Regions from separate parts of the Salimicrobium jeotgali genome, predicted to be linked through region 1. Evidence: riboswitches for the same ligand, from Rfam matches in the RefSeq annotation. Region 1 holds a riboswitch; each other region holds the start of a gene.

Evidence for each region. A riboswitch is a leader RNA that binds a small molecule or an ion and turns the genes downstream of it on or off. The one in region 1 is predicted to bind thiamine pyrophosphate.
Region 2: linked by a shared signal. The riboswitch ahead of AAV35_RS11030 (thiamine phosphate synthase) and the one ahead of AAV35_RS01135 (YkoF family thiamine/hydroxymethylpyrimidine-binding protein) in region 1 are both predicted to bind thiamine pyrophosphate.
Region 3: linked by a shared signal. The riboswitch ahead of thiW (energy coupling factor transporter S component ThiW) and the one ahead of AAV35_RS01135 (YkoF family thiamine/hydroxymethylpyrimidine-binding protein) in region 1 are both predicted to bind thiamine pyrophosphate.
Region 4: linked by a shared signal. The riboswitch ahead of thiT (energy-coupled thiamine transporter ThiT) and the one ahead of AAV35_RS01135 (YkoF family thiamine/hydroxymethylpyrimidine-binding protein) in region 1 are both predicted to bind thiamine pyrophosphate.

Annotation. Positions count from the first base shown of each region.
Region 1 covers NZ_CP011361.2:219,634-221,829, forward strand. Annotated here, with positions in the region: gene AAV35_RS01125 (NAD(P)-dependent oxidoreductase) at 1-286, shown strand, start outside; gene AAV35_RS01130 (SDR family oxidoreductase) at 301-948, shown strand; TPP riboswitch at 1,035-1,137, shown strand; gene AAV35_RS01135 (YkoF family thiamine/hydroxymethylpyrimidine-binding protein) at 1,222-1,818, shown strand; gene AAV35_RS01140 (ECF transporter S component) at 1,815-2,196, shown strand, end outside.
Region 2 covers NZ_CP011361.2:2,204,689-2,206,884, forward strand. Annotated here, with positions in the region: gene AAV35_RS11025 (pyridoxamine 5'-phosphate oxidase family protein) at 117-632, opposite strand; TPP riboswitch at 852-962, shown strand; gene AAV35_RS11030 (thiamine phosphate synthase) at 1,060-1,707, shown strand; gene thiO (glycine oxidase ThiO) at 1,700-2,196, shown strand, end outside.
Region 3 covers NZ_CP011361.2:1,707,630-1,709,825, forward strand. Annotated here, with positions in the region: gene tenA (thiaminase II) at 1-339, opposite strand, end outside; TPP riboswitch at 375-477, opposite strand; gene thiW (energy coupling factor transporter S component ThiW) at 482-967, opposite strand; TPP riboswitch at 1,044-1,152, opposite strand; gene AAV35_RS08575 (ABC transporter ATP-binding protein) at 1,323-2,196, shown strand, end outside.
Region 4 covers NZ_CP011361.2:1,596,138-1,598,333, reverse strand. Annotated here, with positions in the region: gene AAV35_RS08030 (hypothetical protein) at 1-209, shown strand, start outside; gene AAV35_RS08025 (alpha/beta hydrolase) at 322-1,068, shown strand; TPP riboswitch at 1,124-1,223, shown strand; gene thiT (energy-coupled thiamine transporter ThiT) at 1,310-1,876, shown strand; gene AAV35_RS08015 (DUF456 domain-containing protein) at 1,934-2,196, opposite strand, start outside.

The DNA.
Region 1 (2,196 bases):
GAAAGACTACCGCCGAAATGCGATCGCTTCCGCACTGCGCCTCGGCTTTGCCAACAACCAGCGTGAAATTGAACGTATGGCCACAGCTATCCGGAGTACGGATCTGGACTGGACACTGGTACGTGCCGGCATCCTTACGGACAAAGCGGAGAAGCCGCTTAAAATCGGTTATTTAGGAAAACATGAAGTAGGAATGAGCGTGTCGCGTGCGAGCGTAGCCCAATTTCTCGCAGATTTAGCGGAAACAAACGACTATGTAAGGGAGTCACCTGTTGTAAGTAACTAGAAAGGCGGGATTATATGAAAAAAGTTCTTGTTGCCGGAGCGAACGGTCAGATAGGAAAACATCTCGTCCGTCTGCTTCAGGAAAGTGAACAGTTCGAAGCTAAAGCGATGATCCGCGATAAAACACAGGCATCCTTTTTTGAAAACCTGGGTGCAGGAGTGGCTGTTGCGGATCTGGAAGATGAAATCGATGTGCTTGCCGCATTGATGGATGACGTGGATGCCGTCGTGTTTGCTGCCGGGTCCGGACCTCATACCGGGAAGGATAAAACCATCATGATAGATCTGGACGGAGCCGTGAAAATGATGGAAGCAGCGAAACAGAAAGGCGTAAGCCGTTTTGCTCTTATCAGCTCTTTCGATACGAGACGCGGCAGCTGGGGAAGCGAAGACTTCCGTCCGTATGCGGCCTGTAAGTTTTACGCGGACGAATGGCTCCGCTCTTCCGGTCTGGAGTATACCATCATCCACCCGGGCCGCCTTACCAATGACGAAGGTACAGGGAAAGTGAACGCAGGCGGAGAAATTCCGCGCGACGAAGTCCCGCGGGAAGATGTCGCGAAAGTTATAGTGGAGACGTTGAACAGCCCTCATCTTGTTAACAAGGAGTTTCAGGTTACGAAGGGCGAATCTCCCGTAATGGAAGCTCTGAAAATGGTGTAAACGTAAATATCGAGCGGAAAACGACGGTTTACAAAATTTTCTGCATGCTTTATGATAAATTCAAACAACAAAAAACTGCATATCGTTTCATGCACTGGGGGAGCCGGCTCACGGCTGAGAAGAATTGAATTCTGACCCTTTGGACCCGATCTGGTTAGTACCAGCGTGGGGAAGTGCAGTCTGAATAAAAACGGCAAACTCTTTTAATGATACAGACTGCGTCCCGCGAATCGGATGCAGTCTTTTTTGTTTTATTAAAAGGAGGAATTATGTATGAGTCAGCAGCAGGAAAATGTGAAAATTGCAGGATGCTCTTTTTCGGTTCACCCGATGAGTGATGACTTCAAGGAAAAGATCAAGGGAGCTCTGGAAAAAATCGATACTTCAAAAGTATGGATGAATACGGATGAAGTGACGACGACGGTACGCGGGGATATCGAGCACGTATTTGACGTGACGCGGGCAGTGTTCCTGCGTGTAGCCGAAACAGGGGTACACACAGCCCTGAATGCAACGTTTTCTGTCGGGTGCCCGGGAGATTCCGAGGGTGACCAATATACCGGGCATAAAGAAAAGCCGGAAAACGGGCTGTGGGATCTGGATCAGTACACCGGCGCAAAATTCTCCCTTTACCCGATGGGTGGCGGAAATTATATGGACGTTATATACAAGGGGATTGAACGTATGAAAGAAAGTGGGATTGAGGTCTCCGAAGCTCACTATGCCACTAAGCTGTCAGGGGATACGAATACGATGTTCAAAGGTCTTGAAGAAGTGTTCAGCGACACAGAGAAAAGCGGTTCTTCCCACACCGTAATGACTGTAGCGATGTCTGCAAACAGCCCATCCCAGGAAAGAGGAAATAAATGAAAAATTGGAAACTGAAGGAAATCGTTGTCATGTCGGTACTTTCCGTCGTATTCGCAGTCGTTTACCTCGCTTTTCTCCCTGTGGGGAAAGTACTGACGGGTTTCTTCGGACCAATCGGTTATGACTTTATCTTCGGCATCTGGTTCATCGTTTCTATTATCGCTGCTTATATTATCCGGAAACCCGGAGCCGCTTTTCTTTCCGAAACCATTGCGGCTACTGTCGAAGTAATGCTCGGGAACGCAGCAGGTCCCATGCTTCTGATCAGCGGAATGATCCAGGGTCTCGGTGCGGAATCGGCGTTCGCCATGACCGGGTATCGCCGCTACAACCTCGGGACACTTATGTTCTCCGGGATGATGGCCGCCGTCTTCAGTT
Region 2 (2,196 bases), 710 kb from region 1:
AAATCATTGAGACCTTCGTCGTCACTAAACAGAAACATCCTCCGATACGAACAAAATCCCCGTCCCGAGTCAACGCTCCGGGCGGGGATTCTCTGTTTTCAGAAAAATGATCGTATCTAGTTCGAATTTTCGTCGAAATGGACGGTGTCTTTCAGTTTATTCTTGTCGTCCATGGAATTGCTGCTGGCCATCTTTTTCACGAATTCTTTAACGGTTTTGACGTTCACACCTGCTTCCCAGTATTCAGCAACGTCAGGAGTCACTTTTACAAGCACAACGTTCGGGTCTTCGGCCGAAGCATTCAGTACTTTTTCGACAATTTTATTCCAGTACTCTTTCTTCTTCTCCACGTCCTGCACGAATTCAGCCGTTCCACTGATAGACACGTAGGAACTGCCGGCGTAGGCCAGGTTCACCGAAGGGTTATTACCGATATCCCTGTATTTATCTGTATCTTTCTCCGTGATAAACCAGAATTCTTCCTCGTCCAGCAATACTTCCTGGGTGTGCATCGGACGGGAACTCAGTCTGCCCTCCGGAGATACGGTCGTCAGCATCGCCACTTTTTCATCTTTGATGAGTTCTTTGATCTGCTTAAGGGTTTCTTCATTTTCCGAATGTTTATCAGTCATCATATCTTCCTCCTTCTGGTGCCAGGCATGTTTTGATATCCACCCTTACTATTCCCTGTTGTAGAAGCAGTTACACTTGCTGCCCGAACTTGTACATGACGCTTTTACAGCTTCGGTATGTGAAAGCTATGAAAAACAGGAGTAACTATAAAAATGAATGTTAAAAAACACACTGTTGACAATACTTGTACAAATGTTAGAATTTACTTACAATTTAATATAAATCACTAGGGGTGCCTTTTCAAAAGGCTGAGATCAGAGTAATCGACTTTGAGACCCTCGGAACCTGATACGGTTGATACCGGCGAAGGGAAGTGTGCGGACGATATTTTTGCTATTTTTTGTTTAATCATACGTTCAAAGTCACTTTTCTTTTACCAGGAAAGTGACTTTTTTAATTTCAAAAAACGATAAAGGGGGGGTCTCAGTGAAACTTGAGCAACCAGGTCAGGACAGTATAGGAAAACTTCATGTCATCTCCACTGGTCAGCAGCCTGGTGAAGAGCTGATGAGAATAATAGGTCAGGTGCTCCCCTATGTGGATTCTGTACATCTCCGGGAAAAAGAATGGAGCGATAGACAGATGATATGTTTTACCCAGCAGCTTTATTCCGTGGGAATGCCCATGCATAAACTTATTCTTAACCACCGGGCGACCATCGCCGACAAGGTAAAGGCTAAAGGGGTACAACTCACTCATGCAAGCATGAATCAGGTGAAAGTTCGTCGCCTTTATCCGGATTTGACGATCGGCTGCTCCGTACACTCCGTACAGGAAGCCGTCAGAGCCTGGCACGATGGCGCTGATTATTTAATCTTCGGTCACGTTTTCACCAGCAGTTCGAAACCCGGATTGTCCCCTAAAGGTATAAGAGAACTGAAAAAAGTCGTGCAGCATGTAAGAGTGCCTGTTTTAGCAATTGGTGGAATTACTCCGGAAAATACCAACGTCGTGATGGAAGCCGGTGCCAGTGGAGTTGCCGTTCTGTCCGGTGTGCTGCTAGCTGATGATCCCGTTGAAAAAGCTGTGGCCTACAGAGAAGCGATACGCAAAGGAGGCGCAGGAAATGTATGACGTTATTATTGCAGGCGGAGGTGTTATCGGTAGCTCGATCGCTTTTCAACTCTCTAAAAGAAACTATCGCGTGCTCATAATAGAAAAGGAGGAAATCGGACAAAAAGCCTCCAGAGCTGCAGCCGGAATGCTGGGGGCGCAGAACGAAGTGGGTCCTGACAGCCCGCTCTCCCGGCTCGCTCGTGAAAGCAGAGAAATGTTCCCTTCTTTAGCAGAAGAACTGGAATCTGTCAGCGGCATAGACATTGAACTGATTCAGAATGGCATAGTCAGAGTCGCCCGTACCGAAGAAGAAGCGAAACAGTTAAAACGGGAGAATGAACGTCAGCAACGTTCGGGAGATTGTTCGGAATGGCTTTCACGAAGCCGGTTACAGGAGAGAGAACCCCGTCTTTCCCACCTCTCCGTTACAGGGGGACTCTACATGCCCGGAGACGGCCAGGTCAATGCCCCATCGTTAACAAAAGCACTGGCACATGCATCCGTTGA
Region 3 (2,196 bases), 1.2 Mb from region 1:
ACGATAATGATCCGCCGTCGGTGGCATCGGATAACCCTGAAGATTTTCGTACGGGGTGCCTGCGTAATCGCTTAAATTGCGGTGTGGATGTATCTCATCCCCCAGCACAAAGGCGATCTGATTATGAAAAAATGTTATATCCTCCCGACTGTCGGATTGGGAAATGGCCGTGCCATAAAGGGTAAGGAAGGTATTCAAGTATTCATAGTCCGCTTTTACGTAGTGAGCCACCGCTTCTTTCGGCAGTTCACCTTCGCCAAGACCCTGGACAAACGGGTGATCGAAAATCGCCTGAAATACATCTTCATTTTCTCTTCTTAATTCTTTCGTAAATGACATAAAAATAGCCTCCTCGTTTTAGTATAAAGGAAGCCCCCATGTGCAGAGTGCTTCCCTTCGGCGGCATGACCCGCATCAGGTTCAAAGGGACTAAGGCAAAACCTTATCTCAGCGATATCCGCGCCCCCAGCAGTTCAAATAATTAAGTTGTCACGATAGCTGCCTGTTTCAGCCGGACTGCGACCATCCAGCCTATCAGCGCCCCGGTCACGGTACTTACAGCGAATGACGGTACAAAAGCGAAAACCCCGGCGCCTGTACCCATCAACAGATTGGCGATCGGTACGGAAGCAAGAGATCCGAATAATCCTGTCCCGATGATTTCACCGGTTACCGCTCCCCCGATACGCTTCGTGTAGTGATATGTCACTCCCGCCACAAAAGCCCCGATCATACCCCCCGGAAATGCTAGCAGAGTGCCGAGACCTAACAGGTTCCGCAACACAGCTATCAGGAAAGCTATCGTCACCGCCGGCAGCGGTCCAAGCGTAACGGCAGCGACGACGTTGACGGCATGCTGGACCGGATAGGCCTTTGCTATTCCGGCCGGAAACCACAGCATCTGTGCCCCGAGCGTTCCGAGTGCAGTAAGCACAGCCATGGTCGTAAGCAGTTTTGTGCGATTCATAATTCTCCCCCCTTTTATCCCAGGCAGAAGAAGAAGCAAAAAAACCGGGTCCTGTATTACAGGACCCGGTTCGTCAATGGTATGTTGACTACTTCCCCACGCTGGTATGATCCAGATCAGGTCCAGAGAGTCGGAAAGTCATTCTTTCCTCTCAGTCCGTTCCACGGACACCCCTAGTAGTTGATTACTTATTCACTTGGACGACTTCAGTATAACAAAAGCCAGAATCTTTTGCACCATCTGAACCGTTTTTTTGAAAATATCAGTAATTTCCACAAGGAGGCATTGACAATCCCGGAGAGAGTAATAGAATTTAGAAAAAGCAGTCTTTTTGCTACAGTAAGGGGTGTAAGCAATGATTCGCATCGACAATCTTACCCGGCGGTTTACGAATGGCAAAGGGATTTTCAACGTCTCTTTTGAAGTGAAGGAAGGGGAAGTGTTCGGGTTTCTCGGACCTAACGGATCTGGTAAATCCACGACTATCCGTCATCTCCTCGGGTATATGAAACCTCAAAAGGGGAGTGCTGTAATTGACGGTTATGATACGTGGAAGAATCAGGCGAAAGCACGGGGAAGAATCGGTTATTTACCGGGGGAGATCGCTTTTCTCGAAGGAATGACAGGGAGCGACTTTCTCGATATGATGGCAGGAATGCAGGGGATCACGGACAAGAGCAAACGGACCAGCCTGATTCAGCGTCTCCAGTTTGATCCCGATACTCCTATCCGGAAGATGTCCAAAGGCATGAAACAGAAGGTCGGAATCGTTGCGACATTTATGCACGACCCCGATGTATATATTCTGGATGAACCCACCTCCGGACTGGACCCCCTTATGCAAAAGCTTTTCGTCGAGCTCGTGCTGGAAGAGAAGGAAAAGGGAAAAACCTTTCTGATGTCCTCCCACAGCTTTTCGGAGATCGAACGAACGTGCGATCGTGCAGCTATCATCCGGAACGGAGAGATTGTTACGGTCAAGGATATACACGAACTGCAATCCATGCAACGTAAGGTCTTCGATGTCACACTGACCCGGTCCGAAGATGTTGAAGCTATGAAGGAATCCAGGCTTTCCATTAAAAAAACGGAGGGGTTATTCGTACGGGTCGAAGTCCAGGGGGACTTTGATAATTTTATCCACGAATTATCGAAGTACAGCGTCAAAAATATCAGTGCCGGCACCCAGAGTCTGGAACAGATATTTATGGATTACTATGATGCAGAGG
Region 4 (2,196 bases), 1.3 Mb from region 1:
TGTTATTACTGGATAGTCGACGTGAAGTGAAACATGAACTGGAAATCAGTGAGGAAATGACCAAACGGGAAGCTACTGAATTTATAACCAAGCAGCTGGAACGTGACAGATGGTGGTTTCTCGAAAGTGGCGTCGCCGTTTATACGAATTCGGTGGAGGCATTCTACTTGGAAGGTCAGGCTACAGTGACACAGTTTAATATTAAATGACAAACTTAAAACATGTACGAGATCTACCCCCGGATGTCCAGTATATCCGGGGACATTAATGTTCGGGAGTAAAGAAATAGTATTTCTATAATAGACAGGGAGGATGGAAGGGATGAATCAGAACGTAATGGAGGGTGCAGAAGCTGTTTTTAACGAAGGGAATGAAATAGGAATCGTAGTATTACATGGCTTTACCGGAACAGTTCAGAGCATGAAGCCTCTTGTGGATGCCTATACAGCACATGGGTATACGATGGCATGTCCGAGACTTAAGGGGCATGGAACCACTCCTTATGATATGGAAGGATCCACTGCAGAAGACTGGATTCGCTCGGCAGAAGAGGCTTTTGAATGGGTAAAGAACCGATGTGACTGTGTATTCGTCACCGGCTTGTCTCTTGGGGGAACATTAAGTCTTTATCTGGCTTCTACGAGAGAGGTGGATGGAGTCGCGGTTATCAATCCGGCTATCGATGTACCTGACATGAGCAGCTTGGCGGATTCTGAATCCCGTTTCATTGATGCAATAGGTTCTGATATCAAAAAAGAAGGAGCTACTGAACTCGCCTATGACAAAACACCCGTCCGTTCCCTTAACCATCTGACCAACATTATGGCTAAAGTACACGAGCAGTTAAGCGAAGTGTCGGCTCCTCTTTTAGTTTTCACTTCCGAAGAAGATCACGTAGTTCCTCCGGAGAACAGTCAGACGATATTCGACATGGTTTTTTCGGAAGGAAAAGAACTGGTTCCTCTGGAAGACAGTTACCACGTGGCAACTCTTGATAATGACCAGGAATTGATCATCGAAAGAACTCTGGAGTTTTTTGAAAAGTATTTCAATGCCAAGGAAAATTGAATTTGTACTTTTCTTATCAGTACGTTATGATAGAAAGTAACAAAACACGGAGAATAGAGCCTTCAAGGGGAGCCTAACGGCTGAGAGTGGACGCAAGTTCAGACCCTTCGAACCTGTCAGTTAGCACTGGCGCAGGAATGGTGGCTTTTTTGATGAGCAATGCTTAAGAGGTGGGAGCCTTCATCAGAAAGCTTCCCTTTGAGGCATTGCTTCTTTTGTGTATTCAGAAAGGGGATATACAATGCAACAACAGCGCGTACTTTTTCTTGTGGAAGGTGCAATATTTGCAGCAATTGCTCTATTGCTTGATGTTCTTCCTTTTTTATCCATTAAGCTTTGGTTTCAGGGAGGATCCATCTCATTCGCTATGATACCGGTTATTCTGATGGCCTTCCGTTGGGGCGTCTCGGGTGGTATGATCACAGGTTTATTGTTCGGTTTCTTTCAGTTTTTTACGGGCGCATTTATCGTACACCCCGTCCAGGCTTTTCTCGACTACGTTGTAGCTTTCGCCATTATCGGGGTCGCAGGAGTGGTGTCTTCCCAACTGAAAGCAAGCGCGAAGAACAACAACGTAAAATTTGTTCTTGTGTATGTGATTGTCGGAACATTCATCGGGAGTGCCTTGCGCTTCCTTACTCATTTCGCGGCAGGGATGATATTTTTCGGCTACCTGGCTGAAGGTCAGCCGGTATGGATTTATTCTCTGCTTTATAACGGCGGGTATATGCTCCCTTCCTTTATAGCGAGTGCCGTCGTAATCAGTCTGTTAATGTCCAGGCGGCATAAATTGTTATTGCGATTATAAGATTTCCGGTCCTGATACGTTCGGGACCGGAATTTTTTATGTATTAAATGATTTGTGTCAGTTGAAATATGAAAAGATGAACCACCCGATCATAAGCATCTGAATTATAAACTTGGCTGCAGTTCCACTGAGAAAACCGATAAGCGTTCCGACAGCTGCGCGGAAGGCGAAACGGGTATTTTTTTCGATGCCCAGTTCGATAACGAAAACCAGAACAAAAGGAACGATCAGTATTCCGAAAGGAGGTATGACGAACGAACCGGCGATGACACCTGCGACTGCTCCGGCTTCTCCCCATTTGCTTCCCCCGTATTTCTTGA